One region of the Pseudoalteromonas sp. S2893 genome, then DNA from elsewhere that is predicted to be linked to it. Evidence: predicted binding sites of a transcription regulator. Region 1 holds the regulator's gene; each other region holds the start of a gene.
What was found. Region 1 encodes sigma-54, which starts transcription at its own class of promoters, with help from an activator protein. Its sites were predicted from a motif close to GTTGGCACGNNNNTNGNNT; they were not measured.
Positions count from the first base shown of each region.

Region 2: the regulator sigma-54 is predicted to act here: its motif matches at 3,783-3,801, upstream of CWC04_RS10015 (amidase family protein).
Region 3: the regulator sigma-54 is predicted to act here: its motif matches at 6,902-6,920, upstream of CWC04_RS17975 (ferritin-like domain-containing protein).

Region 1 is NZ_PNCY01000010.1:149,745-160,202, reverse strand. Features, by position in the region: gene CWC04_RS06350 (hypothetical protein) at 36-362, shown strand; gene CWC04_RS06345 (class 1 fructose-bisphosphatase) at 481-1,449, opposite strand; gene CWC04_RS06340 (zinc-dependent metalloprotease) at 1,605-4,034, shown strand; gene mgtE (magnesium transporter) at 4,081-5,439, opposite strand; gene CWC04_RS06330 (HPr family phosphocarrier protein) at 5,699-5,971, opposite strand; gene rapZ (RNase adapter RapZ) at 6,012-6,857, opposite strand; gene CWC04_RS06320 (PTS sugar transporter subunit IIA) at 6,877-7,329, opposite strand; gene hpf (ribosome hibernation promoting factor) at 7,334-7,621, opposite strand; gene CWC04_RS06310 (RNA polymerase factor sigma-54) at 7,649-9,148, opposite strand; gene lptB (LPS export ABC transporter ATP-binding protein) at 9,218-9,943, opposite strand; gene lptA (lipopolysaccharide transport periplasmic protein LptA) at 9,940-10,458, opposite strand, start outside.
Region 2 is NZ_PNCY01000015.1:189,734-200,191, forward strand. Features, by position in the region: gene CWC04_RS10000 (pyridoxal-phosphate-dependent aminotransferase family protein) at 1-6, opposite strand, end outside; gene CWC04_RS10005 (sulfite exporter TauE/SafE family protein) at 10-834, opposite strand; gene CWC04_RS10010 (gamma-glutamyltransferase family protein) at 831-2,405, opposite strand; gene CWC04_RS10015 (amidase family protein) at 2,402-3,610, opposite strand; gene CWC04_RS10020 (putative 4-hydroxy-4-methyl-2-oxoglutarate aldolase) at 3,957-4,439, opposite strand; gene CWC04_RS10025 (TetR/AcrR family transcriptional regulator) at 4,443-5,096, opposite strand; gene yddG (aromatic amino acid DMT transporter YddG) at 5,272-6,192, shown strand; gene CWC04_RS10035 (alpha/beta hydrolase family protein) at 6,213-7,079, opposite strand; gene CWC04_RS20000 (hypothetical protein) at 7,252-7,374, shown strand; gene CWC04_RS10040 (ankyrin repeat domain-containing protein) at 7,471-7,932, opposite strand; gene CWC04_RS10045 (catalase) at 8,033-9,571, opposite strand; gene CWC04_RS10050 (HAD family hydrolase) at 9,945-10,458, shown strand, end outside.
Region 3 is NZ_PNCY01000056.1:3,706-14,163, reverse strand. Features, by position in the region: gene CWC04_RS17995 (RNA polymerase sigma factor) at 1-191, shown strand, start outside; gene CWC04_RS17990 (FecR family protein) at 188-1,267, shown strand; gene CWC04_RS17985 (TonB-dependent receptor plug domain-containing protein) at 1,276-4,311, shown strand; cyclic di-GMP riboswitch class I at 4,502-4,585, shown strand; gene CWC04_RS17980 (hypothetical protein) at 4,636-6,372, shown strand; gene CWC04_RS17975 (ferritin-like domain-containing protein) at 6,417-6,860, opposite strand; gene CWC04_RS17970 (LysR family transcriptional regulator) at 7,034-7,972, opposite strand; gene aceK (bifunctional isocitrate dehydrogenase kinase/phosphatase) at 7,990-9,708, opposite strand; gene CWC04_RS17960 (DUF4124 domain-containing protein) at 9,909-10,388, opposite strand.

The sequences.
Region 1 (10,458 bases):
TTATCAGCAGTAGAGCAGCAAGAATAACAAATATTATGAATATACAAAAAGCATTGGCCGAATTTATTACCTTTGGTGAGCAAAGAGATGATGCTATTAGCGTGATTATTTCTACCCCAGCAGAGGAAAGTGCTCCCGGTTATACACTCACAAAGCCGGTATTGATTGACGTGCTAACACGTTGTGTAAACCACGAAATAGAGATAGATGATTTAGAGTTATGGGCAAATGTGGTTGAATCGCGAGATGATATAAATTGCGCCGAACACGAAGGGGTTATTTTTGCGCTCAGTAATAGCGAGCAAATGGGAGAGCTTGATAGCCAAAAGCTTGAACAATTACTGGCATTATTGAAGGACTAGATATTTAGGCTGACTCTTATTTTAGATGCCAACTTACTGCGGTTATATGTAACGAATAAATAAAAAAGCCGTATTTAAATTAAATGCGGCTTAGTATTTTTTACCACTGACAATTAATTTACTTATGATATCCCAAGCACGTTTCTACTTCGTTTTTAGAGCCTAATATTACCGCCACACGCTGGTGGATTGCATCGGGTTGAATATCCATAATACGCTCAGTACCCGTAGAAGCGATGCCACCTGCTTGCTCAACTAGCATAGCCATGGGGTTGGCTTCGTACAGTAAACGTAGTTTATTAGGTTTGTTTGCATCTTTGGTGTCGGTTGGGTAGGTAAATAAACCACCACGGCTAAGTACACGGTGCACATCGCCAACCATAGCGGCAATCCAGCGCATGTTAAAGTTTTTAGCACGTGGGCCGGTATCGCCAGCGAGTAAGTCATTAATATAGTTTTGCATTACTGGCTGCCAATGACGCTGGTTTGACGCATTAATGGCAAATTCGTTTGTATCAGCAGGGATAGTGGCAAAGTCTTGTGTTAGTAAAAAGCTACCTTGGGTTTTATCTAGCGTAAACATGCGCGTGCCTTTACCTGTCGTAAGTGCAAGCATAGTTGATGGGCCGTAAAGCACGTAACCTGCAGCAACTTGTTTGTGGCCTGGCTGCATAAATATACTTTGATCGGCGGCATCTGAGCCTTCTGGGGCTTCCATAATTGAAAATATAGTACCCACTAACGAGTTAATGTCAGTATTTGATGAGCCATCAAGCGGGTCAAACGCCACAATGTATTTAGCGTCTTGGTTGCCAGCTACTGTGTAATCTTCTTCTTCTGAGGCGATGGCTTTAACTGACCCAGACTCCAGTAAAATATCTTTTAAAAGCTGATTAGATAATACATCGAGCTTTTTTTGGGTTTCCCCTTGAATGTTTTCATCAAGCGTTGAGCCTAATACGCCAGAAAGCGCACCTTGGCCAACACGAAACGAAATTTCTTTACATGCTGCTAAAATGGTTCTAATTAACGATAAAAGTTCTCTAGGACAACCGTCTTCTAGTAATACTGGTGGGAGTCTACGCATTCTATTTTCCTGATAACGTGTACTAGCTAATCTAAATGTGAGAGAGATTAACTTAGTGCGCTGAATTTCGTCTTAAATACCTGTATTGTTTAAATAGCACTGTAATAATGGTGCCACCTAATCGTACTTAAAACGCCAATAACAAAGATAAGATTATGAAAAAAATACCACTAATAAGTTACATATTCTTTACTGTGCTGTGCTCTATGATAACCCAAGCGCACGCAGCAATTAAGCCTATAGATGAATTTACTGCGCAAATGAATCACTTTCCTGGGTACTTTTCGTTTTACTACGATACTCAAAACGGCAAAGTGTTTTTAAAAGTAGATAAATTAGAGCAGCAATTTTTGCTTCAGCAAAGCTTACCCTATGGAGTTGGCTCTAACGATATAGGCTTAGATAGAGGCCAACTTGGTAACACGCATTTAGTTCAGTTTGAGCGTTTTGGCGATAAAGTAATGTTGCGCGCGCTAAATACATATTATCGCGCTAATACCACTAACAAAGCTGAGCAGCAAAGTATCAAAGAGGCCTTTGCATCCAGTATTTTAGCGGGCTTTAAAGTGGTAGCGCAAAGCGAAAAAACGCTCCTGATTGATTACACACCTTATTTATTAAGCGATGTACACGGGGTAAGCCGTACGCTTGCAACGCGCAAGCAAGGCAGCTTTAGCCTTGATGAATCACGCAGCGCTGTATATATGAATCGCTCAAAAGCGTTTGTAAAAAACACCGAGCTTGAAGCAGTATTAACGTTTAAGGGCACTAAACCAGGTAAATTTGTGCGCCAAGTAAGCGCCGATGCATACGCACTTACTGTACATATGCACCACTCACTTATTAAATTACCTGATGATAAATACACGCCACGTAAATTTGACCCGCAATCAGGGTATTGGAGCATTGAGCACAAAGACTATGCAGCCCCCCTTGGTGAATCTATGTTTGTGCGCTATATACCGCGTCATCGCTTAGCTAAAAAAGATCCAAGTTTACCGATTAGTGAACCCGTAGAGCCCATTACTTACTACCTAGATCCTGGCGTTCCTGAGCCGGTTAAAAGCGCGTTACTTGAAGGCGGTAAGTGGTGGAATGATGCCTTTAGCGCAGCAGGCTATAAAAACGCATTTAAAGTCAAAGTATTGCCGAGCAATGCTGATCCTATGGATATTCGCTATAACGTTATTCAGTGGGTACACCGTGCTACACGCGGATGGTCTTACGGAAGCTCTGTTATAGACCCTCGTACCGGCGAAATACTCAAAGGGCATGTAACACTTGGCTCATTGCGTGTACGCCAAGATATTTTAATTGCAGAAGCCCTCGGTGCGCCTTATTTAAAAGGTAACGAGGTGGCTAAAAATTTACAGGCAATGGCACTTGATAGGATTCGCCAGTTAAGTGCACACGAAATTGGCCATACGCTGGGCATTGCACATAACTTTGCAGCCTCGGTGGGGGATAGAGCGTCAGTTATGGATTACCCGCACCCACTACTTGGCTTTAACGAGCAAGGCGAGCTTGATGTAACCCGCGGCTATGCAAGCGGTATGGGCGTATGGGATACCCAAGTTATTAAATATGGTTACAGCGACTTTACTCATCAAGATGAAAGTGCTGAGCTTGCAGCAATATTAAAAGAGAACAAAACGAAGGGCCTTGAGTTTATATCTGATAGCGACGCACGCGCAAAGGGCGGGGCACACCCTACAGCGCACTTATGGGATAACGGTACTAACCCAACGCAAGAGTTACTTAGAGTGCTTGATGTACGTAAAAAAGCGCTTTCGCAATTTGGTATTAACAACATTAAAACGGGCGATGCACTCTCGCAGTTAGAAGAAAAACTCGTGCCGCTTTATTTATTTCATCGCTATCAAGTAGAGGCTGCAGTTAAGCTAATTGCGGGGGTTAACTACGAATACGAAACACGTAACAACTCACCTGCTAAGGGCGCACAAGTGGTTGCAAAAGCGCAGCAGCAAGCGGCGCTTAGTGCTGTTTTAACAACATTAAAACCGGCTAATTTAATTTTGCCTGAGTCGGTGTTAGCGCTTATTCCGCCAAAAGCGTATGGCGAGTCTAAATCGCGTGAAAGCATAACAGGGCGTACGGGTTTAACACTTGATGCGATGGCCTTGCCAGAAGTAGCTGCGCAGCATAGTTTATCGTTATTATTAAACCCACAGCGTTTAAATCGTTTAGCTCAACAACAAGTACGTAATTATAATTTTTACAGCTTAGATGAGCTGCTAGAGCAGCTTTACAGCCAGGTGTTTAATGTGTCATCACCTAATACAATGAAAGGCAAAATCACCCAGCGGGTGCAATTTTTAACTGCAAAAAATATGGCTGATTTAGTCACTAGTGACAAGGTAAGCCCAGAGGTGCAGGCGCAGTTACGTTTCTACTTGGTAAAATTAAGCAAAGAGTACAATCAAAACTCAATGTTAAGTAATACCAGTGTAGGAGAAAGTGCGTTTAAACAGTATTTAGCAGAGCAAATAAAACAGTTTTTAAAAGTAGGTAAGTGGCCTGAAAACTTCAGTGGTTTACCAATGCCACCGGGCTCACCAATTTAATTATATGTTTTAGTGTGTAGTGGCTACTTAACCTCAGTTCAGGTTGTTAAATAAGTAGCCACGTTGCGGTGCCTAAAAAGGCAAAAATACCGACAATATCAGTCACCGTTGTAAGTACAACACTACCGGCAAGTGCAGGGTCTATATTCATTTTTTTCAATAAAATAGGAATACATGCGCCAGCAACACCAGCCACTACGAGGTTCATAAACATTGCAAATGCGAGCACGCCGCCAAGCATAAAATCCCATTGCCAAAGCGCAATTACACTGGCTATAAGTATTGACCAAATAACCCCGTTTAATGCGCCTATCGCCAGCTCTTTAGCCATTAAAAATCGTTGGTTAGTTTGGTTAATATGGCCCACGGCAATACCGCGAATAACCAGAGTTAAAGATTGGCTACCTGCTACACCACCCATTGAGGGCACAATGCCATTGAGTACAGCTAAAATAGGTAATATATCTAAGGTGCTTTCAAAAAAGCTGGCCACAAAGGCGGCAGCTAAGGCTGTGAGTAAATTAACGCCAAGCCATACTGAGCGTTTTTTCGAGCTTTTTAAAACAGGTGCAAAGGTGTCTTCTTCATCATCAAGACCGGCAAGGCTTAATAAGCTGTGCTCTGCATCTTCACGAATAACATCAACAATATCATCAATGGTGACACGCCCAAGCAAGTGGGCGTTATCATCGACTACAGGGGCCGATATCCAGTTATGGCGCTCAAATAACTGAGCAACTTCACTTTCATCCATCGAAATAGGGATAGACTCACAGTCTTCATCCATTAAATCTTGAACAATTTTTTCAGGCGGATTAGTTAACAGTGTACTAAGTGATAATGCACCTAAAAAACAGTTATGTTTATCAACAACGTATAAATCATCGGTGCCCTCTGGCAGCTCACCGCGTAGCCTAATATAACGCAGCACAACATCAAGTGTAACGTCTGGGCGAATGGTCACCGTATCGGTGTTCATTAGCGCGCCTGCTGAGCGCTCTTGGTAAGATAAAGCTTGTGTAGCGCGTTCGCGGTCTTGCGTATCCATAGCGCTAACCACATCTTTGTACACGGTATCAGGTAGGCTACGTAGGACTTCACCTAAATCATCGTGGCCCATATCCTCAGTGGCCGCGGCAATATGCTCAGGTTCCATTTGTGCAATGATACCTAAACGTACATCTTCAGAGAGCTCTTCTAGCACATCCCCTTGCACATCTGGGTCAACCAGTTGCCAAAGCATGCGTCTAATTTTATGCGGAGAGGATTCAAGCAGCAATGCTGTATCACAAGGTGCTGTTTTTGCTAGCATGCGTCTTACTTGAACAAATTGCCCACTATTAAGTGATTTAGTCACTTGTTTTAATTGCTGTAGTGGATAGTCTTGTTCAAACGCTTCTGGCATTGGCATCCTAAATATTTTTGTGTAATGGAAAGGTGTTTAGTAAGTGGTGTTGCCCACTGTCATTTTCTTTATTTTTTGTGCTAAACCCAATGCTGGGACTAAATTAGTGTTTAAAATTAAGTAACCAAATTTAGCAGGGGCATGGCTTTATTACTCTAAATTAAAGCATTAAATTAGGCGAGTCGGAATACCCTAACTTACTAAATCTTTATAGTCTGGCCTGATAAGTCTTTAACTTATAAGGCTATGGTGCTTTAAATTATTCTTGTTCGTTAAATCGTTGTGCAATTAATTGCCCAACCGCATGCAAAGCTTGCTCTGAATCAGGGCCTTCACAGACTACTTTAACTTCTTTACCTTTACTGCTTTCAAGTAGCATTAAAGCTAATACGCTGTCGCCTGCGGCTTCTTTATCATCTTGGTGTAAGGTGATTTTAGCATCAAACTGCACAGCTAATTGCGCAAGGACCGTTGCCGCTCTGGCGTGTAAGCCTAATTTATTTTTTATTAAAAATGTGTCTTCACAGCGCATAAATTACTATACCTAAACTGAACAGGTTATTATTTTAAGGTTACTTTTCTTGCTCACGATGACGAATTTTGACATTCGGATGCGTCATAGCAAAGCTCTCACCAATGGCTTGCGCTAAATAAACCGAGCGGTGTTGACCACCAGTACAGCCTATTGCAATAGTGAGGTAACTACGGTTATTACGCTCTAAGTGTGGCAACCAAGTTTGTACAAAGGTTTGAATTTGCCAAGTGAATTTTTGCACTATGCTGTGATTTGCCAAAAAATCTTTTACTGGTTGATCAAGGCCCGTAAGCGGTTTAAGTTCAGGCTCCCAGTGGGGGTTTGGCAAAAAGCGAGCATCAAAAACATAATCAGCTTCTTTAGGTATGCCGTGTTTAAAGCCAAACGATTCAAACGTTACAATAAGTTGCTTATCTTTTTTACCCAGTATTTTTTCGCGAATTGACTCTGCTAATTGGTGCACACTTAAATCGGTGGTATCAAGCATAAAGTCAGCGCGCGTTACGAGTACATCAAGCAGTTCTTTTTCTTTTTTTATTGCTAAATCAAGCGGCAGTGAATCGATGGATAAAGGGTGTAATCTGCGTGTTTCTGAAAAACGTTTGATCAGTGTTTGATCATCACTATCTAAATAAAACAGTGTGGGTTTAGCAAAGTCAGGAAGGTACTCGAGAATATCGTTAAATTCGTCTTGTTCTTTGGGGATATTACGAACATCTATACTAACGGCTATTTTGTCATAGTTATCTGAAACACTTCGCACTAAAGAGGGCAGTAGGTTGACCGGAATATTATCTACGCAATAATAGCCTAAATCTTCAACCACGCGTAAAGCAACCGACTTACCTGAACCAGAACGGCCGCTTATGATAATTAACTCCATTTATAGCCCTTAGTATTTACTACGATTGATCAACAATTACTTGATACAGCTCTGCATCGGTTTTAGCACTACGCAGCTGTTTACAAAATTCTTTGTTGCTCAGTTTATCAGCTATGGTTGCCAGAGTCTTTAGGTGCTGTTGGTTATCGCCATCTGGTACGATGAGTGCAACAAAAATATCAACAGGGCAGTTATCAATAGCGTCAAAGTTAACAGGCGTGTCGCTAACAAGTACTAAAGCCAGCGGCTCTTCTACGCCACCCATTCTGCCATGAGGAATGGCGATCCCCCGGCCAATACCAGTACTGCCTAGCTTTTCTCTGCTTGCCAGCGCATTAAGAATATCTTGTTGTGGTAAGTAGGGGAGCTTTTCATGAGCAAGCTCACTGATAAACTCTAAAATTCTTTTTTTACTACTAAAAAGGACCGCAGCTTTGCTGCAGTCCTGGCATACTAATGTACTTAATTTCATAATATTAGTGTCTAGCAAGCTTCTCTTTATGTTTTATGACTTGACGATCGAGCTTGTCAATCAACGAGTCTATAGCGGCATACATATCTTGGTGCTCTGTTGAGGCAAATAAATCTGCGCCACTTACATGAATAGTCGCTTCTGCTTTTTGGTTGAGTTTTTCTACATCGAGAATGACATGCACATTGCTAATATGATCTGAGTGCCTTTCTAGCTTTGCAAATTTATTATTTACATAGTCTCTAAGTGAATCAGTTACTTCTACGTGACGACCAGTTAGGTTTAGTTGCATAAGCATTTCCTCTTTGTTTTTTACGTCTTATATCAAACTCTTTCTCTGATTTGACGGTGGAATAGCTAGCGATTCACGGTATTTTGCTATTGTGCGTCTAGCTACTTTAATTCCTTGCTCTGCCAATATATCCGCAATTTTACTATCACTCAATGGTTTAGCTGAGTTTTCCGCGGCAATTAGCTTTTTAATTAGGGCACGTATTGCGGTTGATGAACACTCTCCGCCGTTTTCAGTGCTTACGTGGCTTGAGAAAAAATACTTAAGCTCAAAAATACCACGTGGCGTATGCATATATTTTTGCGTAGTAACACGCGAAATTGTCGATTCATGCATTTCTACCATTTCAGCAACATCGTTTAAAACCATTGGCTTCATGGCTTCTGGGCCATGTTCAAAAAATGCCTGTTGCTGTTTTACAATACAGTTAGTTACCTTAAGTAGCGTGTCGTTTCTGCTTTCAAGGCTTTTTATAAACCATTTAGCTTCTTGTAAGTGAGAGCGAATAAACTGGCTATCACCACTTGATTTTACGGTACGAGACATAGCCGCGTACTGACTATTTACGCGTATTTTTGGCATGCTATCTGGATTTAGCTCTACCACCCAGCGGCCTTTTATTTTTTTAACCGACACATCCGGTATTACATACTCAGACTCTTCCCTTACTATTGTATCTGCAGGTTTTGGGTTGAGGGTATGTATTAGGGTCATGACCTCTTTAAGCTCGTCTTCTTTAAGCTTAGTCTTTTTCATTAATGTACGATAGTCGCGTGCCGCTAATAGATCAATGTGATCGGTTAAGATCATTTTAGTTTGTTCTATAAAAGGGGTGTCTTTATCAAACTGGTTTAGCTGAATACACAAGCACTCTTGTAAACTGCGCGCGGCTATACCTACAGGGTCAAATAACTGAATACGCTTTAAAACGGCTTCTATTTCGTCAAGTTCAACTTCAACTTCGTCATCGTTTTCTTGGTTAAAGCTTTCTAAAATTTCTTCGCAACTTAGCGTTAAAATACCCGAGTCATCTACAGCTTCTACAATGGCAATAGCAATGGCTTCGTCAGTTGGGCTAAAAGGAGTAAGCTGAAGCTGCCACATTAAATACTCATGTAGCGTTTCAGTAGAGGCACCTTGATAAATAGACTCATCTTCTGGCATTGGGCCTGAGGATGCAGCAGGGGCTGCGCTCATGTACTCATCCCAAGTTACATCCATTGCCATATCATCGCTAATGGTGTCTTTATTTAAAGCTTCGCCACTGTCTTGCTCGTACTCGCTGGTTGTATCGTCAGCCGATGCGCTTACGGTTACATCATCCGTATCTGCTTTTTGTTCATTTTTTCCAGCCGACTCTTCCGTGTAATCTTGCTCTTCTACTTCTAATAGCGGGTTGCTATCAAGTGCTTCTTGTATTTCTTGCTGGAGATCCAATGTACTGAGCTGCAGCAAGCGAATCGCTTGTTGCAATTGTGGAGTCATTGTAAGTTGCTGGCCCATGCGCAGCTGTAATGATTGCCTCATGTATCTCTAACAATCCTTTTATGTTGTTATAATTAATATTAGCAGATGCTTGTAGGTGTGGCTTAAATGTTACAGCCTAAATTGCTCGCCTAAATAAACATCGCGTACAGTTTTGTCATTTAATACGTGTTCTGGGGTGCCAGATGCAATTAGCTCCCCATGAGAAACAATGTAGGCTTTTTCACAAACATCAAGGGTTTCTCTTACATTGTGATCGGTAATTAATACGCCAATGCCACGGTTTTTAAGATGTTCTATTATTTTCTTTATATCTAACACTGAAATCGGATCAACACCAGCAAAAGGCTCATCCAATAAAATAAATTTAGGGTTCGCTGCCAGTGCTCTGGCAATTTCTACACGGCGGCGTTCACCACCAGAAAGCGCCATACCTTGGCTATCGCGAATATGCTGAATACTAAATTCATCAAGTAAGTTGTTAAGCGTTTCTTCTCGCGCGGCTTTATTGAGCTCTTTACGCGTTTCTAAAATCGCCATTAAGTTTTGATAAACTGTCAGCTTTCTAAATATTGATGACTCTTGCGGCAAATAGCCAATGCCTAAGCGGGCGCGGCTGTGCATAGGTAATAACGTAATGTCGTTATCATCAATAGAAATTTTGCCTTTGTCGCTAGGTACTAACCCTACAATCATATAAAAGGTGGTGGTTTTACCTGCGCCATTAGGGCCCAATAAGCCAACAATGCTGCCGGCTTCTACCTCAAGGCCTACATTTTTTACAACTTGGCGGCCTTTATAGCTTTTTGCTAATAGTTCTGCTTTTAAGGTGCTCATGGTTGACCTTCGTTACCTGTTTTTTCTTTAATTTTTGCTTCAACAGGCACTAAAATTGTGTGGACACGATCCGTAGAGTTTTCGTCTTTTTCTGCGCTAATAAGCTGCTGCTGCATATCGTAGGTAATACTTTTAGCATTAATTTTTTGACCGGCTTGTGCGACTTCAGCATCGCCAACAAGCGTTAAAAATCGCTTTGCTACGTCGTAACGTACTTCGTTTGCACTGGCACTCATTACAGTACCATCGTCTTGTTTTTCTTCGAAGTAGGCTGGGCTGCCAGTGGCAATAAGGAGTTGTTTGTTATCCCCTAAGTCTTCACGTTTATGTACTTCGAGTCGGTCGGCTGTAATTTTGCGATTACCATGCACAATTTCGACGTTCTTTTCAAAAATACCTACGTTTTCTTTAAGTTGGCCTTCTTGACGGTCTGCACTAATAGAAATTTGATTTGCTGGCGGTTGAGCAGCAGGCTCAGCAGCAGAGGCGCTAAATGCAAGCATTAGCGATGGGAT
Region 2 (10,458 bases), on a different contig from region 1:
AAACATGTTTTAGGCTCCCAGAGTCTGAATAAGCATACGAATGCCCGTTATCATTAATACAACGGCAAAGGCGCGTTTTAATTGTTTTTGATCTAGCTTGCTACCAATTTTTACGCCAATAGGGGCAAACAAAATAGTAAGCGGAATAATAAGTATAAAAGCAGGTAGGTTTACAAGGCCCCACGTGCCAAGCGGCGCATCGGTGGGTGTAGTACCAATACTTAATAAAGTAATAACGCCCGGTAGCGCAATTAATAAGCCAAATACAGCAGCGGTGCCAACGGCAACATGGGCACGTACGTTAAACGCGTTTAGCATGGGTACGCCAATAGTGCCGCCACCTATGCCAATCATTACCGATAAACCACCGACAATACTTGCCATAATGCCTTGGCCAAATTTACCTGGTAATTTACTAACAAGGGCAGGCGCGCCGGCTCTAAATAACATGTTTAAACTTACTAAAATGGCAATACAGGCAAACATAAGTACCAACGCATTACCGCGTATAGAATGAGCTAAGTAGCTACATATAACGGCCATTACCAAAATAAACGGGGCCCAGTATTTAATTAAAGCAAGGTCGATATTGCCCTTAGCATGGTGCGAGCGAATCGACGAAATAGAAGTAGGCACTATGGTGGCAAGCGATGTCGCTGTGGCTATCATCATGGCCGACTCAGGGCTTACGCCAAAGCCTTGCAGTAAAAAGTACAGCACAGGCACAATTACTATGCCGCCGCCTACACCAAATAGGCCTGCTAAAATACCTGCAAAAATACCGGTTGCTATTAAGGCCGCTATAATCGGCCATTGATTTATTATTTCTGTCATTGTGTTCCTGCTGTAGTTACTGTTGCGCGACCATCTGAACGAGGATCGGTGGCTGCTTCAAGGCTGGTAGGCGTATCTAAAATGGCACCTGCATGACCCATCATTTCATTGTTATTATCAACGCTTACCCAGTCGTGGTCACGTTGATTTAATTCATGTTTAACTTGAATTACTAAGCTTTGCTCTACCTTTAAATTTGTGCTTGTATCGCCCCAGGTGCGCCCTAGTAACCAACGCGGATCGCTTACTGCTTGGGCAATTGATTTATTACGCCATGCGTAACCACTAAATACTGCAGCTTGTGTTTGTGGCTGGCCTTCGCCGCCCATGGTGCCGTAGGCAAGGCGTCTACCATCGTCAAATTTTGCTAAAGCAGGGTTGAGTGTATGAGCCGGTTTTTTATGCGCTTTTAAGGCATTGGCATCGTTGCTATTTAAACTAAAACTTAAACCGCGGTTATTCCACACAAAGCCGCCTTCGCTCATCAAAATGCCGCTACCAAATTCCCAGTAAACACTTTGAATAAAGCTCACTAGTTGGCCGTTTTTATCACGTGCTGCCATCCAAACGGTATCGCCTGGCTCTGCATTAAATGGCCATTGCTTGGCTTGGCTCATATCTATATTGCTGGCAAGCGCATTTAAGCGCTCATCAGTTAATGCGTTTTTATAATCATCGCCTAGCGCATCTGGGTCTGCCCAAAGTGTAGGGCGGTGAGTAAAGCTTTGTTTGGTTGCCTCAACAATTAAGTGCATCCAATCGGCCTCTGTTTTGGCTAAATGTTTTAGTTTATTAACAGCGCCAATTATTTGCAGAGAATGCACGCCTTGCGTGGGGGCGGGTAAGTTATAACACTGTATGCCCGATAAATTAGCACTGAGCGGCGTTACTAAATCGGCCTGCGTATTGGCAATATCAGCGCGTGTAATTGCACTGCCTGCGGCAGCTAAATCGTTTGCAAACGACTCTGCTAAAGGGCCTTGGTAAAAGGCGTTTAAGCCATGCTCGGCTAAGTGCTCAAAGGTACTGGCAAGTTTTGGGTTTTTAAAATGTTGGCCCGCTTGCAGCGGTTTACCATTAGGTATGTAAAGTTCTTTAAAGGCAGCGTTAGTGTTTGAAGCGGTGGCAAGCTTTTCGCAGCCTGCTTGCAAGCTTTTAGATACTGTAAAGCCTTCGCGCGCGAGCTTTATGGCTGGGGCTAAAATAGTACTTAGCGAAAGAGCAGCGTGCTCATCTACCGCAAGGGCTTTTTGCCAGCCGCGTAATGTTGCAGCTTGGGTCAATGCGCTTAAACCGCCGCGTTCTGGTATGTGTGGCTCATTGCTATAGGCGCTTATATCGTTTGGTGCGCGCCCGCAGGCATCAATGGCAGTGGGTATACTTTGGTTTGGGTTATCAATAAGCCAAAAACTGTCGCCGCCAATTGAGTTCATATGCGGATATACCACGCTAATAGCAGCCGCTGCCGCTACCATGGCTTCGGTGGCTGTACCGCCTTGTTTTAGTATTAAGGTGCCTGCCTCGGTTGCAGCAAAATGCGGGGCAGTAAAGGCAATGTTGTGTGTGCTCATACAAGTGTGTCCTGTTTAAAATGGGCAGCTAATTGTTGTACGCAGGCAAGTAGGCTTTTATCGTTGCCGTGGCTCATCATTAATGAAAACCCATACGGGTGGCCATTTTCTAAATTAGCCAATGGTAAGTGTACTTGCGCCGAGCGGCTCAAGCCCGCAATGGCCGATAAGGTGATTATTTGCATGCGTAAGGCGCTTGTGTCGGCGCCCAATTTAGGTGCAGTTGTGGGTGTGGTTGGCAAAAATAAACAGCTGTTTGTGTTTAGGTTTTTAGCGATTAGTGTTTGCCACTGGGTTTGTACATTTAGTGCTTCTTGCTCTTCTTGGGCGGTTAGGGCAAGCGCCATGTTAAAACGTGCCGCAATTGCCGGAGCAAACTGGGGAAGTTGCCCTGGCAATTGAAGCCAATCTTTATGCGTTTTTGCGATTGCTCGCCCTTGCAGTATTCTAAAGCTGTCAGCCAGTTCGTTTAATAAGCTGCTGTTAGGCAGTTCAAATTCTTTATGGTGTTTAAAATAAGGTTTGGTTTTTTCAAGCAATTGTTTAAGTGGGGCTTGTAGAACAGGGTCAACCAGCTCAAATAATGGCTCGCAAATAACTAAAGTATCAACGTTATTAATAGCTTGATTTGGTAACAGTACATTGCCTACATCGCTTAGCAGCTCTGCATTTTGCGTAAGCCAGCCAATGGTATCAAATGGGGGCGCTAGCGGTATTAGGCCATCTTTTTCAATTACGTTATGGCTTGGCCTTATACCAAATAAGCCACAATAACTTGCCGGTATCCTTATAGAGCCACCAGTATCAGTACCTAAGCCAATATCGGCTAGGTTAGCCGCTACAGCTGCAGCCGAGCCCATACTTGAGCCGCCACTTGCATGGCCCTTAAGTTTTGGGTTTTGTGCTGCACCATAGTGAATGTTATTGCCCTCTAAGCTGTAGGCCAGCTCATCGGTATGGGTAAAGCCTGTAAAGCTACAACCTTCATTCATTAGTTTGTTTACGGCACTTGCTGTTTGCTGTGCAGGTTTTGCTGCTTTAAACCAGCTTGGGCTACCTGCGCTGTTGCGCTCGCCTTTAACAGCAAATACATCTTTTACTGCAAGGCGCTTATTTACAAGTTTGCCGTGGGTTTGTGTTTGCCATGCGTTAGGGCCATGGTCACAAAAAATACCGGTAAAATTATTATGTGTTTTGGTACTCATATCACCACTCGTTATAAAGTAAATCTGACCAACTGGTTATAATCAGATTTAGGGTGATTAAAAAGACGAATTAGTTATTATTATTTTTCAGCCCACTGCGTAACATCTTATTTTTATTTTACAGAGCCTGATCCGCTTTTTAATCGGTTAGCTATTATATTGCCTAAAAGCTAAGCAAAAGCAATGCCAAATGCAATAAAGCTGTCCGTTCGGTCAGGTTTTATTTGGTTTGTATGGGGTTTAGCAGATATTTATAAAAATATAAGTATTAAAGGAGGTGTAATTTAGAGGTGAAAACACACCAAGTTGGTGCGTGATTGCACCAACTTGGTTGCAAGTGTGGCGTTTATAGTAATGCGTTAGGGCTAATAATTAAGCCATTTACATCGGCGTATAGCCAATCGTTAGGGTTAATTGTGGTACTAAGCATGGTCACTGTTTGATTTTTATCTCCAAAGCCACGCTTTAATGTACTGCGCGGGGTTGAGCCCAGTGCCATAACCGGTAAATCCATAGTGGCAAGTATTTCAATGTCGCGACAACAGCCGTTAATAATCACGCCTTCCCAGCCGTTTTTTAACGCGCGCTCCGCCATAATATCGCCTATAAAAGCAAAGCGTTTGCTAGCAAAACCATCAATAACCAGTACTTTACCCTTGCCGTTTTCATGCAGTATGTCGGCGGCAAACGAGTTATCGTCTGGGCAGGTAACGGTAATTGCTTGGCCACTAAATGTGGTTTTTTTACCAAAGTGGCGCAGGCCGCTGTCGGCAATTTGTACGCTATTGCGGTGATCGTCAAATAAGTCTGGGGTGGTAAAATTATCCATGGGTTAAGCCTCACTGTGCTCAGGTATTTTTAAACCAATACCTTTTAAAATTATGTGGGCAGTTGATTGCGTTATTTGTGCCACATCGGTTTCGTCGTATTCTAATTTGTTCATTACCAGTAGCACTTCGGCCTGAAAATCGGCGTAGTACTGCGTAGTTGACCAAATGGTAAATAATAAATGGTAAGGGTCAACATTATCCATTTTGTTTGCATCTATCCAGGCCTGAAACACGTCTACCTTTTGTTTTACCCACGGGCGTGTGTTGGTTCTAAAGTAGTTTTGCAAATAAGGAGCGCCGCGCAGTATTTCACTGGCAAATAAACGTGATTGCAGCGGCTGGTTTACGGCAAGTATGACTTTGCTTTTAATATAGTGATACAACACATGTGCAGGGTCGTCCTCAGGGGTTACGTTATCTAAGCCTAAGTTCCAGTGCGCGATAATGCGGTCTATTACGTTTTCGTATAGGCCGTCTTTGCTTTTAAAATAATATAAAATATTGGCCTTAGGAACGCCTGCTTCTTTGGCAACCATACTCATACTGGTGCCATCGTAACCAAGCTGAGAAAACAACTGCTCGGCGGCATCGAGTATTAATGTTTGGTTTTTTACTCGGGTGAGTTCTTTTTTATTTGGCTTTGTTTGTGTGCTCATTATGGCGATGCTGTTTTTAACGTGTTGAATGATTGTAACTTTACTGACCAAAAGGTCAAACACTTAAGTGCAGGCCAAAAACATCTTTATAACAATAAATGATGAGCAACAATTGTTTAACCCATTAATTACTGTTAGCGTAACGTCAAACATAAGTAGTACTTTTAGGTAGTTAATGGACTTTTTTTCTAATCATAAATACACGCTTTATGGCATTGCCGCTATTTTATTATGGAGTTGTTTAGTGGCTCTGCTCAGGGATGTTTCGGAGTTATTTGGCCCTATAGGTGGGTCGGCACTTATGTACAGTGTTAGCGCGCTGTTTTTAATTTTGGTAATGGGGCGGCCCAAGTTTGCTGGGTTTAATAAGCGTTATATTATTTGGGGCACTGCTTTATTTGCACTTTACGAGGTGTGTTTAGCGCTGTTTGTAGGGCTTGCTAATAATCGCCACCAAGCGGTAGAAATGGCAGTTATAAATTATTTATGGCCCACACTTACCATTTTGCTCAGTATTATAGTTAACCGTAGTAAAGTAAGTATTTGGATTTACCCCGGTATGCTGCTCGCTTTTTTTGGTGTGGCTTGGTGCGTTGGTGGCGATAGCGGGTTATCTCTTAACAGTATTATGGGTAATTTTGCCAGTAACCCAACGGCTTACTTGTTGGCGTTTGTAGCACCTTTTATTTGGTCTGTTTACTGTGTAATTACTCAAAAAAATAGCAATGGGCAAAATGCCATTGTGCTGTTTTTTATCGCTACGGCACTAAGCTTATGGGTGTTGTATGGATTAAGTGACGAGCCAAAAATGACCTTTACACTGCACGCGACCGTAACGCTTGTGTTAGCTGGTGTGGTTGTTGGCAGCGGGTATGCTCTTTGGAACCAAGCTATTATTGGCGGTAACTTAATGTTGCTTGGTACGCTTTCGTATTTTACGCCGGTTTTTTCGGCGATTATTTCGGCGCTTTATTTATCAATTACCCTCAGTGCCTCGTTTTGGCAAGGAGTAATAATGGTAACTGGCGGCTCACTCGTATGCTATTTCGTAACGCGTGAAAAACCAGTTAAAAAGCAAATTAACGCCGTAAACTAACGGTGTAAACGCATCCTTTTTTAACTGTGTTTGTTTAGCCAGTTAAGCGCAAGTGGCCATAATCCGTCAGATTTTTTGCTAAAAAATTTCATATGGCCAATTTCCTTCAAACCATAGTCGTGTGGGTTTAAGGTTAGGGTTTGTGCTTTTAATTTAGGAAAAACCGAGAGCATATCGGCAACATTTGCATTGTTAGCAATATCGTCATCGGTAGCATTAACCCATATTGAGGGCATAGAAAGCGTGTTGTAACAGTGTTGAAATACGGTATCACCAAATGCTGATTGCACATACCCTTGGGCGTTACACCATTTTCGCCATTGTTTAGCTACGCCTTTAGGTAGGGGTTCGCCCATGCCAAACCACTGCGATTTAGTATGACCAAACAAGGCATTACTAAGGGGTATAACTCCATTCATAAAAAAGTGCGCTTTAACCTGGTACACTAAGCTCATATTAGTTAATTTACCTGACGAGCAAGCAAAATTAAACGCGGAGCTTAGCTCGTTAGCGTTATGCATTAGCCCCACTAATTGCCCGCCGGCGCTATGACCCACTAAATGATATTGCGTATTAGGAAATACCCTTTGCAAATGCTCAAGTACCGCAGGCATGTCTTGCTCACCCCAACTTTGTAAACTGGCTTTGCTTTTTTTAATACTGCGGTTAAGCGATTGGCCAATGCCACTGTTATCAAACGTAATAACGCCAAAGCCATGTTGCTGTAAGTAAGTAGCAAAGTTTGCATAAAACTGCTGCTTTATACCGGTTGCAGGGGCAATCATCACCGCACCTTTAATAGGGCTGGTGGGTGTAAATACACGGGCGCTTAGGGTTTGCCTGTTATTACAGGTAATAGTGGTGTGCTCAAAGTGTGGTGCGGTCATTAGAATTATTATTTCCCATATAAAGTACACAGGTAAAAATAATATCTGGTTAGACCAGTATCGGCAAGAGGGGAAAGCATTGTTTATACCAACCCTATCAATTATATGTTCTAAATTTTACGTCGAATAAGCAATTCAGTTTAGGTGTAAATTGCTGTAAATAGTTGCTCACTTGACGCTAATTACAACAAAGAAATGCGTTGTTTTAGCAGGTAAAATAGATCAACTATTTATTGGCGTTGGTATTAAACCACGCCCCGATGAAATGGGGCGAGAGGAAGGTTTAAATAACTAAAGGGTACTACTTATTTTGCTAAAGCCTGGTTATTGGCTGCTAATGTAGCCTTATTGTCACTAACAATAACGGGCAAATGGGTATATTAAAAGTTGATTAATTAGATTTACTGTTTACCTGTGCTAATAAATCGAGCACTTTTTGTTGGCCAAATTTTTGTGCAAATTGTTCGGCTGTTTGACCGGCTTTGTTTTGATGTGCGTTATCGCAATCAAGGCCTACAAGTGTTTTAGCTATACTAAATTCGCCTCTAAATATGGCAGCCATTAGGGCTGTGTTACCGCGGTTGTCTTCAAGGCAGGCATTAGCGCCTAATTGCAATAAGGTGTTTACCGTATTTTTATTGCCGTGGTAGGTGGCAATCATTAGCGCGGTGTAACCTTTGTTGTTGTAACTATTAATAGGAATGCCAGCATCTACAAATTGCGTTATTACGGCGGTGTCGTCGGTGCGTGCGGCTGCAAAGTAATAAGCAAGTAAGCTGTCGTATTGCGACTGGGCGGTGCTTTGTTCCGTTACAGGGCTTTGTGGCTCATTGGCAAAGCCTGAAAAGCTCATCACTAAAGTAAATATAATAAGTAATTTACGCATACTGTTTACCTTTTTAAAAAAGAGGAAAGCTAGGCTTTCCTCAATAACTTACAGGTTGGGTAAAATATTAAAGCTTAGCGGCTAGTTGCTTAACTTGTTTCATGTCGCCGTTTACAGCGTTAGTTAAGCGTGTACCGTATTCGCTATCTGCTTTGTAGAAGTGGCTAAGCATTTTGTGCATAACTTTGCTGTCTTTCACTTTGCCTAAATCGCCGGCTAAGTTGTTAACTAAGTTAGTGCGCTCTTGCTTGCTAAAGCTGCGGTAAAGTACACCCGCTTGAGCAAAGTTTTGCTGCTTTTTAATTGCTGCTTGTTGTACGTAGCCTTTTAGCTCTGTGTTACTTCTGCGTGCAATTGGGTTTTCTGCAACGTTTTCGTGACTTGGTTGGTAGTTCACGTTACTTGTTGTATTACCGTAGTTCATTGCGCCGTCTTGGTTGTAGTTAACCACTTCAACTTTTGCACGGTTAATTGGCAATTGTTGGTGGTTAGCACCTAAGCGGTACATTTGCGTATCGGCGTAAGAGAAAACACGCCCTTGTAATAGTCTGTCTTCAGATGGCTCAATACCCGGAATTACATTTGCCGGTGCCATTGCAACTTGTTCTGTAGATTGGAAGAAGTTAGTTGGCATACGGTTTAGGGTCATGGTGCCTACTTTAGTTTCTTTAACGTCTAACCACATTTTTGTTGCATCTAATGGGTTGTAGTCAAAGTCATCTAACTGCGACGGATCAAGGGTTTTAATGTATAGATCCCACTTAGGGAAGTTGCCTTTACCAATCTCGCTGTATAGGTCGCGTGTTAAGTGTTGGAAGTCTTTACCTTGCACTTCGTTTACTTCTTTAGCATCAAGGTTGTCTATCCCTTGTTGGCTTACCCAATGAAACTTAACGTATTTAACATCGCCAGACTTATTAATCATTTTGTAAGCATGTACGCCCCACCCGTCCATTTTACGTAGGCTTGCTGGTGTACCGTAGTCGCTGTATACCCACGTTAACATGTGAGTAGAACCTGGCTCGTATGAGAAAAAGTCAAAAAAGCGGTTAGGATCTTGAATGTTATCTACCGGTGACGGCTTTAACGAGTGAACCATGTCTGGAAATTTAATCGCATCACGAATAAAGAATACCGGTAAGTTGTTACCTACTAAATCCCAGTTACCTTGGTCGGTGTAAAACTTAGTAGCAAAACCACGTGGGTCACGTAGTGTTTCTGGGCTACCTTTTGAGTGAATTACTGATGAAAAACGTACAAATACGTCAGTTTCTTTACCCGCTTCTGCAAACGGTGCAGCAATTGTTAAGTCATCTAATTCTTTAGACGCTACAAACACACCGTGTGCACCTGTACCACGCGCATGCACTACACGCTCAGGAATACGCTCACGTGCAAAACGTTGTAGCTTTTGAATTAGGTGTACGTCTTCAAGTAATACACTTCCGCGCTCACCTGCGGTAATAGAGTTTTGGTTGTCGCCAACAGCTGCGCCGTTGTCTTTAGTAAGGGTAGTTGCGGCACTTGCAGGTAATGCCATTGCTAAAGCTAATGCGCTTAGCGTTAACGTAGATTTATTATTAATCGTGTTTTTTTGAGTATTCATTGTCGACCTCATCTGTATAAAAGTGCCGGCAGTGTTGCTGGCTGTTTAACTGTTAACGAGTGTATTAACAAAAGTAAGTTCGGTAAAATTGATTGTTTAGATTGGAGTAATCACAAATTTAGATTACTGTTTGCGTGCTGCCTTCTATTTTCTAAATAGCGGTTTTGCAATGTTCGACCTTAGTCGTAATTGCAATTTTGAAATCAATGAAAATACAGACAATTTCATATTTAATGAATAAATATTCACCACTGTGGTGCGTTTTTCACTAACAAGATGTTGACTTATTATAACAATAAAGAGAATATGCTCACTTGCTGGGCTTATGCCCAAGTTGAGGTTGCACCAAACTAGGTGCATAAAAAGGGGCAATATGAATACTAAAATAGAATTAGTTATTTTTGATTGTGATGGCGTTGTTATAGATAGCGAAATATTAAGCGCGCAAGTGTTAATAAACATGCTTGCAGAGATTGGCGTTAATATTGACCGAGCCTATGTACAACAATATTTTTTGGGCTGTAATTTTAAAACAGTCACCCAAAACTTATTCAATACCTTTAACGTGACCTTAGCTGAGAGCTTTGAAGCCGATTACCGAGAAGCATTATTAAACGAGTTCGAAACTGCATTAATGCCAACTAACGGCATCAAACACGTGCTAGAGCAATTATCTGTACCTTGCTGTATTGCAACAAGCAGTAGCCCTAAACGCACCGCTAAAGCGCTTAATGTGGTTAATTTATCGCAGCACTTTAATAAGGTATTTACCTCAAGTGAGGTAAAAAATGGTAAACCAGCGCCCGATTTATTTTTACATGCCGCTGAGCAAATGGGTGTAAAGCCACAAGATTGTTTAGTGATTGAAGATTCAAAAGCCGGCGTGT
Region 3 (10,458 bases), on a different contig from region 1:
TGTACGGTATGAGCCAAAAAGAAATCGCCCAGCACATGCAATTAAGTGAAAGCACAGTAGAAAAACACATTGCCAAAGGTTTATTACAAACCATGTTATACATGAAAGAACATGAACAAAATCATAACCAATCTGCGGCGCATAATTCTGCTTGTAATTCGGCTCTATCAATTGAGAGGGCAGCGAAATGAGTAATGTTCATCAATTTACATCAAAAGATTTAATTTTAGAAAAAGCCTGCCAATGGATCAGCGCAATTGATAGGGGCTTAAGCGAAATTGAAAAAGAGCAATTTAAGCTTTGGATGATGCAAAGTACCGCCCATCAAGATGCCGTCTACGAACTTGCGCAGCTATGGGATGAATTGGCCGTATTAAACGAGTTAAGCAGTTTATTTCCGCATAGAAGTGTAAAACAACCCCAGAAAAAAAGATGGGCGTTTTCTAGTGCCATTGCCGCGAGCTTATTTGCAGCATTAATGGTGTGTAGTTACTTATTAATTAACCTTGAAAACGGCTACAACGAAGAGCTGGCTAAAATAAATTACACCAAAATTTATACTACGAAGGTGGGCGAACAAGCCACGTATGTTTTACCCGACGGCACCATAGTGCAATTAAACACGAATAGCCTATTAGAGGTAGCTTATAGCAAAGGGCGTCGTCAGTTATTACTGAGTAAGGGGGAAGGGCGTTTTAATGTAGCAAAAGATGCATCGCGCCCATTTAGTGTGATGGCTGGCGATAAGAGCTTTACGGCACTTGGTACTGTATTTAATGTACAGCGCAATAACTCTTCTGATTTAGAGCTGGTTGTAACCGAAGGGAAAGTGATGATCACCGACCCAAGTGTTGCGGTAAGTGCCAACGATTTTAAAGACTACCAACTGGCTGATAATAACGCTAAAAAAGTACGTAAAATCAATGCCAATATTGTTATCTCTGGCGAAAAAGCAATTATAGAGCAAAGCATTACTAAACCTATCACACAGCTTTCTGTGGATGATGTACAGCGTGATTTAGCGTGGCAAAATGGTATGTTAATTTTTAATGGCGAGCATTTAAGCGATGCATTAAATGAAGTGAGCCGTTACACCTCTACGCGTTTTGAGCTTTCAAGCGATGAGCTTGCCAATATAAAAGTGGCGGGTGTATTTAAAGCTGGTGATGTTGAGGGGCTACTTGAGAGTTTACAGACTAACTTTGCAATTGAGCATGAGCGTTTAGGTGAACATATGGTGAGCCTAACACAGCAAACTAAATCATAAGAAATGTTATGCATATCAAACAAATGTTAGGTGAAGTTGCATCTTTAAATGTTATTAGTAAAAAAAAGTTTAAAAAAAAGATAAAAAACTATAGAGGAATTTTGTTTGTCAGCTGTTTATATAAATTGCGCAGTAACCAAACGCATTTATTTAGTGGTTTAAGTGTACTTGCTCCGGCTATTTTTAGCTTGAGTGTGCAAGGGGCAACACAGACCACTGGGCAAATGGTGCAATTTGATATACAAGCGCAGCGAGCAGACAAAGCCTTAATAGAATTTGCTAAACAAACAGAGCAAACCGTGGTGTTTTCTTATGAGTTGGCAAAAAATTACCAAGCAAATTCGGTTTATGGTTTTTATACCCAATTAGATGCACTGCAAGCATTATTAAGTGGGACTGAGCTCGATGCGGTTGTTGATCAAAATGGTTTACTGAGTATAAAACTCAAACAAATCAATAGGAAATATAACAACATGATGAAGCTTTCAGGGGTTAGTGCAGCTGTATTACCAGCATTGCTTGCAGCAAATTCACACGGTGTGAATGCAGCAGAGGGTGTTGCACAAGAGAAAATAGAAAAAATTGCTATTGTAGGTAGCCGCGTAGCAGGGCGCTCAGTAGAAGATTTACCCGTACCCGTTGATATTTTAAGTGCTGAAGCACTTGAAAACACAGGCCAAACTGAAGTTGGCCGTATGTTGCAATCTATTGCGCCTTCATTTAACTTTTCAAGCTCGTCAATCAGTGACGGCACTGATGCCTTACGACCTGCAACACTGCGTGGTTTAGGGCCTGACCAAACACTTGTGCTTATTAATGGTAAGCGCCGCCATCAGGCAAGTATTATTCATATCAATACCTCAGTAGGGCGTGGTACCGCAGGTACCGATATGAATGCTATTCCAGCCTCAGCTATTAAACGTATAGAAGTTTTACGAGACGGCGCAGCAGCGCAATACGGCTCAGATGCAATTGCCGGTGTAATTAATATTGTACTAAAAGATGGCAGCGAAGGCGGCAAAGCAGCGGTTAATTACGGCCAATACTCAGAGGGTGATGGCGAAACAGTAAACGTTGATTTTAATAAAGGGTTTGCCCTAGGTGATAGCGGCTACTTAAATGCAACACTTAATTACCGCGACCGCTCGCCTACTAACCGCGCAGGTTTGCACGGCTCGTGTCAGTTTTATGGCTGTACAGAGCTTAGCGACGGTACTTTACTGGCAGGCGATCCACGTGAACTGACCGCCGACAGAGACACTTTTCGTATTGGCGATGCCGACTCACAACAATTTGGCTTAACCGTTAATACAGGGTATGAGTTAGGTGGTGGTGAGCTGTATGGCTTTATTACTTATTCAACGCGCGATAACGAATCAGCAGCGTTTTTCCGTCATAATGCAAATGCGGGCGGTAACCCTGTTTTACAAGACAACGATGCAACTATCCCGTTAGGCTTTTTACCGAAAATTAATACCACAATTGATGATATTTCTTACAACTTTGGTTACAAAACCGACTTTGATAACGATGCAAGTTTAGATGTATCGTACACCTACGGTGAAAACAGCATTGATTACACAACAAGTGACACAATCAATGCCTCGTACGCTAACTTTTTACGTTACGAGCAAGGTTTAAGTGCCGCTGATATTCGCAGTACTATTCCGCGTGAAGCCTATGCCTATGGCATGGAGTTATCACTGCAAACCATTAATATAGATTTTACACAAAACTTTGATGACTACTCACTGGCTATGGGTGCAGAAATTCGTACCGATGAATACCGTATTTTAGAGGGCAGCGAATATGCTTATCGTGATTACGACACCCTTGATGGGGTAAGTATTTATAGTGGTTTAAGTGGCGGTGTAGGCTCTGAAGATGCCTCTGGCGGTACGCAAGGTTTTGGTGGTTCTTCGCCGGCATCATCGGTTGATGAGTCACGCGATGTAATTTCGTTTTACCTTGATGCAGAAACCTACCTAATTGAAGATGTCATTTTATCAGGCGCACTGCGTTACGATAATTACAAAGGCTTTGGCGACACAGTAAACTTTAAGCTTGCGGGTAACTGGGCAATTACTGATGATGTGTCACTGCGTGGTGCATTAAGCTCAGGCTTTAGAGCGCCATCAATGCAGCAATTGTATTTTAACAATATCAGCACACAATTTGTTGTGGCTGAAGACGGCTCATTAGTTGCTGAAGAAGTAGGTACATTCAGAAACGATTCAACCCTTGCACAAAGTTTAGGTATTCCAAAACTTAAAGAAGAAAAATCGCAAAACCGCAGCTTAGGTATTGTCTACAACGTTACGGATAACATTAATGTTACTGTGGATTACTACTCAATTGATATTGACGACCGCATAGTAATTAGTAACCGTTTAGGTAAAGGGCTTTCTTCAAGCCTAGATGCTGCATTAATCAGCTCAGGCGCAGGTGCAGGGCAGTTTTTCTTAAATGGTGCAGATACCGAAACTTCGGGTATTGATTTTGTAGCTACTTGGAATACCGAGGGATTAGGTGGCACGCTTGATTTTACTTTAGCAGCTAACTTTACTGAAACTGAGGTGGTATCGTTATTTACACCATCGGGCTCAGGGCTTGAAACCGTACCGGTTGAAGATGTTTTCTCTGATCAAGAAATTTCAATTATTGAAGAGTGGCAACCAGAAGATCGCATCAACTTAAGTGCGCTTTACCAGCGTGGTGATTGGACTGTAAACCTTTCACTTAACCGTTTTGGTGAATACACAGTAGAAGATGGCGGACGCCAAACCTACGGTGCAGAAATTTTAACTGACGTTAAAGTTAACTACTTCGTGACTGAAGATTTATCTGTAAATATTGGTGCAAATAACTTATTTGACGTGTACCCAGATAAAAACACCATTGGTAACTCACGCTCGGGCACAATTGTAGACTCAAATGGCAATACGATTGTAAGCAGCGATGGGGTATTTGAATACTCTCGCCGTTCAGCGCCATTTGGCTTTAATGGTGCTTATTACTACGTAGGCGCAGAATACCGTTTTTAATAAATAACACTCCCTTATGTTATTTAAGTTCAAAGGGCCGTAAGGCCCTTTTTTTGTAACTTACTAATTTCGAAGTATATTGATTTTTTACTAATGATTTATTGCTTTTTATGCTTGACATGGAGTACTAAAGGATTAGAATCCGCCGTGTTCTGATTGTTTTTCGAACATGCAGAATAAAATTTATTAACATTAATTTCGGCAAATTCACTGAAAGGTGAAGACGCAAAATCTCCGGTCTAAGGGCTTAGCCTATGATAGCGGGATCGCCTCATACAATAAATTGTATGCAGTAAAGCGTCATGCCATCTCATTGGAGATCGTATGAGTATGATGAAGATCAAATTACTACTTACCCTTTTATTAATATTTTCATTTAATATTAATATTGTTTCAGCAGATACTGCTATAAAGTTCAATGGCGCCAATAGTTTTGCTAGTTTTGATGTTTGGCAACCTTCGGGCCCGTTTAAAATAGTAGTGTGGCTTGGTGAAACTCCTAGTGACCCATCGAAGAAAACCTATCTACTTTCTAACTCTGATACAAAAGAATTTGTATTATTTAATCAGTCAAGTGTACAAATCAAGCTTGGTGATAAGTATCCCGGTATTTGGAATAAACTAAACTTCTATCAAACACGTTTTCTAGAAATTACTGTAAAAAATGGAGAGTTAATCGCTTCCGATGGGCTAAAAAGTTTTTCAGTTAAAAAAGACTTTATTGACCCTACAGATGTATCATTTAATTGGCTATTTAGAAGATCTAATAAGTTTTCCGAAGGTTCTCTCCAGGGCCTAGGGTTGATAGATCTGAATAACTTTGAGAATAGCCGCAATTTTGGGGTAAGTGCCACAGGTGAGCCACAGTTAATTTCCGCAAAGGAAGACTCATTTTTTGAATTTCACAATATTACACCTGCTGATTTAATAAGCGGTTTAGAAGTTCCTAATCCTAACGTCTCTGATGTAGATAATATTTCAGATTTAGCGGATATGATATCCACTAAATATCCAGGTAACCCAATGATTAACAAGACATCAAATACAGGCAATGAGTATGCTTGGAATGGCTATTACTGGTTACGAACTTACCTACATTTTTACAGTGTAACTAATAAGATCGAGTATTTGGATTTGGCTATTGAACTAGCGAATAAAATGCTTAGTGATACGGATATGACTCGAAATAGAAATAGCTTCTCTCCAACAAATAGTTATAAACGGGCTCCTAAACTTTTTTTAAATGAACGAGATAAAATTGCACCAGGGTGGGAGAGGTCACTTAATGATTCAAGTATAACTGTATTAACAGATGGTATGATTTTGAATGGTATTATGCGTATAGTCGATACTATTAGATCTGAAAATTTAACAGATTACTTCACTTTTGCTGATTTTTATACATCAAGTGCCCAGAGAATTGTAGATAGTCATGAAAGCTCATACAGCATAAGTAAAAACCCAGCGATCAAAGGGAGTTTTTATTATGTAAACCTTTATAATGATAATTATGGTGATTCTGGATTGTATAGTAATCCTTTAGCACATAACCATAATCTGACCATGGCAACTGCGATGTTATACTTAGACAAATGGAGTGATAGGCCTGATTTTTATAAACCCAAAATAATGAGTATTATAGATTTTTTCACAGATAACCTAGAATACCATAATGATGGTACCTGCACTTGGAACTATAACTGGGACAGACGCGGAGAATCACATGAAAGATATGAAGATATTAATCATGGTCATATTGATGTCGGTTTTTTTGTTGTTGCAGAGCGAGAAGAGTATTTTAACAACTTAGATATCATGAAGTGCTTAGCAAAAACTGCCGTTGAACGGATTGCTATTGGCCCAGGACCTATACCACAATTTGTAACTGGCGAAGGTATAAGTCAAAAAGGTGAACAAATTGCATTTTCTTATGACTGGCGTGAATTATCTAAATTTGAGCCTTCAATTATAAGTCGTTCTAATAATATTATGAGACATGCAGTAGCTAGTCCCACTTGGTTTAGACAATACGCGGCTCTAGCTATGACCTTAGAAAATTAAATTTAAAATGGCTTAGTTACAACATAACTAAGCCATTTTGAGACCTAATGCTTTTGCATACGGCTCATTTCGGTGTGGCAGCTTTGCATCGTTAGCAAGGTTTTCGCTAAGGCTGCTTCACAGTCGGCTGGCTGTGGTTTATCCATCGCTGCTTTAATTTCTTCAAGGGTTTTATCTTCTACCTCTTCAAGCTCTTTAACGTATGTTTTATCGTTATGAGAACTAAACGAAGTGAGTAGGGCTGTGTAAGCTCTGCGTGCTTCTACAGCAAAAGAAGAGCCGTCTTCACGCTCACCTTTTTCGTTAACAGCATAAGGTTGTAAGCGCTCAACACTTACTTTTCGTGCGTCAATCATGCGTTGAAATAATGCGCCAATGGCTGGGTCTTCAACTTTCTCTTGCGCTTTTTGATAAAAATCAATGCCACTGTTCATTACTTGGATGATGTCAGTAATATGAGTTGCTTCTGTTCCTTGATGGGTATTCATAATGACCTCTCTTTACATGAATTTAAGTTTCATAGTAACTAAAGCAAAGGCCATTCCAATTCCATTTTAATTTTTAACTTGTTGTAATTATTGATTATTTCTTTATTTAGCAAGCTGCAAGGCTATTTAAAATAAAATAACCTCGCAAATTTTACATGGCTTTTGTAATAAGGTTATTTAAGCTCATCCGCCACTTCGGCTACTTTTTGGCGTAACCAAATATGACTTGCATCACGATGCAGTAAAGGGCTCCAAATCATATCTAGTTCAAAAGGCGGTATAGGAAAAGGAGGCTCTAAAATTTTAAGGCCTGCATCATCTAAGTAAATATTGGCAGCCTTTGAAGGTAAGGTCGCCACTAAATTTTGCTCTTTTGCTAAATGAATGGCTACGTGGTAATTACGGGTAAACGTGGCAATATTTCGGTGTTTACCAAAATGGGCAAGTGCTTCATCTACCCAACCTAGCTTTTGTACATCTTTAGGGTCCATCCCTACGCCAACCCCAAAGCCGGTTTTACTTACCCATATATGGCGGGCTTTTAAATAGCTGTCTAGGCTAAAGTTTTCGATAATTGGGTTGTCGGCTTTTACTAAGCAGCAAAAGCTGTCTTTCCATATACGTTTATGATGAAAAGATTGCGGAAGGTTTTCAAAGCGGTTAATTGCCATATCCACTTTACCATTTTCAACATCATGAAATGTTACATCACTAGGCGTAAGTATATCTAGGGTTGTATCTGGCGCTTCTTCATGAAGTTTACTTAAAAGCTTTGGCGCTAATGTACTGGCTGCATAGTCACTGGCCATTATTCTAAATACACGTTTACTTTGGCTGGCTTCAAATTCGCGATTAGGTGCGAGGGTTTCTTCTAGGGTCATTAATATACCGCGAATAACCGGTTGTAGCTCTATAGCACGCTCTGTGGGGACCATACCTTCACTAGTACGTACCAAAATTGGATCATTAAACAAGTTTCTTAAACGCTTAAGGCCGTTACTCATAGCTGGTTGAGTAATACTTAACTGGTTAGCGGCGCGGGTTACATTACACTCACGTAATAGGGTGTCGAGGTAAACCAGCAAATTTAAATCTATTTTACTTATGTTCATTGTGTGTCCTTTAACGCTTACCAGTGATGAATAAAGCGTTGTGCTGTCGGGTATGGGTATATGTGACTAACATGACCCTTTTTTATATTTTGCTGAGCTTGCTTCCAAAAACTAACATCAACAAGCTCGGGGTGTGTACTGAGCAAAAACTGTTTGTACTTTGGGTTTGGCATAACAAAGGTACAAAGTTGCTCAGGAAAAACATCTTGCGGCGCAACTGAGTAGCTTTGTTCATCAGTTAAGTAATCATCATAGCTTTTGGCCTTAGGTAAGGCCCTAAAGTTCATATCTGTTAGGTATTGAACCTCATCGTAGTCGTAAAAAATAATGCGCTTGTGTTTGCTTACCCCAAAGTTTTTAAGCAGCATGTCGCCTGGGAATATATTTACCGCAATCATTTCTTTAAGTGCTTGGCCGTACTCTTCTATTGCATCGGCAGCACTTTCTTCGCTGGCGTTTTCTAAAAATAAATTAAGCGGTGTCATGCGCCTTTCAATATATAAATGCTTGATAATAAGCCACGGGCCTTCAATTACCATAGATGAGCCAATGGTTTTATGTAGCTGCGCCAGTAAATTACTATCAAAGCGTGCCAAAGGAAATACGACGTTAGAGTATTCTATGGTGTCGGCCATGCGGCCAACCCGATCATGGCTTTTTACCAGTTGATAGCGTTTAAGCACGGTATCGCGGCCAAACGGTTTGCTTTCGCCAAACTTATCTTTAATGACTTTAAATACATAGCCAAAAGAGGGCAGCGTAAATACCATCATCACCATGCCTGGTGTGCCTGGCGCTATAATAAAGTTATCGTCTGAGTGAGACAAGTGATGTAAAAATTCACGGTAAAACTCTGTCTTACCTTGCTTATGAAACCCAATGGCATTATAAAGCTCAGCAAGTGTTTTATTAGGCATAAGTTGATTTAAAAATCGCACCATAGCTGAGGGCGCATGGGTTTCAACCATAAAATAAGCCCGTGCAAAGCCAAAAATAACCCGCATTTGCGATGATTTAGTTAATAGCGCATCGAGGTATAAGCCTTTATTTTCATGGTGCAGTACTGCAATAATAAAAGGCTGCACACCGCTTTGAGAGACCACACGGCCGACTATGTAAGCTGCTTTGTTACGATAAAAAGGCGCATGCAAAATATCAAAGCGCATTTGCCAAGGCTGGTGGTGAGTGTCGGGCGCTTGTTTGTAAAATGCCTTTACGAGCAAACGTATATCCCGCTCTAAATTTACAAACGGGGCTTTAAAATCAAAATGCTCAATAATGCGCTTTATTGTGGGCTTTAAACCATCCACCACTGGAAAGTAGCTGCGGTACTCTGCCTCAACAGGAATGGCAGGGGCATCTTTTAATGTGGCTTGTACAAATATAAAGTCGTTATGGAAATAGCGTCTGTGGTACAAACGGCAAAATACTGAGTTATAAAATGTTTCGGCAAGTTCAGCTTGAGGGTGAAAGCATAAAAAGCGCTGGTACAGTATTTTTACTTCAAGCCAAAGCTGCTCATCTAATTGCTCAGTTAACTGTGCTTGTTTTAATGCTTTAGTGGTTTCGTTTACTCTGTCATCGTAGTAACTAATACGCAGTTTACTAATTTCATTAATTTGCTGCCAATCGCGATTTGCAAAGGCAAGCGGGGCTTGGGCGGTGGTTTTTTGAAACAGCTGATAATGCTTTTTAAAACCCGTTAAAATTAATTCAGCTATGTGGCGTGGCTGCATAAACACTCCTTAAAAAAGTGTATATAACGATTTTAGTACAGCATTTATAAATGTTAGTGGTGCTGTAGTGTTATACACGTTAGAGCTTTAACTCTATAGTTGTTAAGGTTATGTTATTTTAAGTTTAAAACCAAGATAAATATTCTCAGTTTTTATACTTTTAGCTTAAAGCATAATTGAGTGTGATGGCAAAAGCTAAGTTATTGGTAGGAAGCTATTTTTTTCTCTAACTTTTTAATGCGCTTTTCAATTTCGGTGGTTTGCTTTTTATGATCTTTATTTATTATTTTTAATTGCTTGGTAATATCTTTGCTAATTAACTTTTTGTCCTCGTCATCTAAAATACGGTTGAGGCGCTGTTGTTGGTTGTATTCTGCGCGGTCTTTTTTACGTTTTATAATCGCTAATTTATTAGTATTACTTCTCAGCTCTGCTTGTAGGTCAAGCACGATCCGTTCGCGCTCTAATGCGTTTAGTTCTTTTGTGTAATCTTGCGCCGGTGCAGTATTAATTCCCGATACTGTATTAATTGTGTAGGCGGTAGCGTTATCGTTACAAGGGAATTGCGAAAAAATAGTGCCGTTTTTTGTCACGCATTTATAGTAAGTTGTGGCATTTTTCGCTTGAAGAGAAAGTGGGCATACCATTACTGCGCATAAAAAAAGTGTGTGTTTTTGCATTAAGTTCATCCCTGAGCGTTTACTATGATTTAGTAAATATAACCTAGCTTGGTGTTATAGCAAGCTAGGT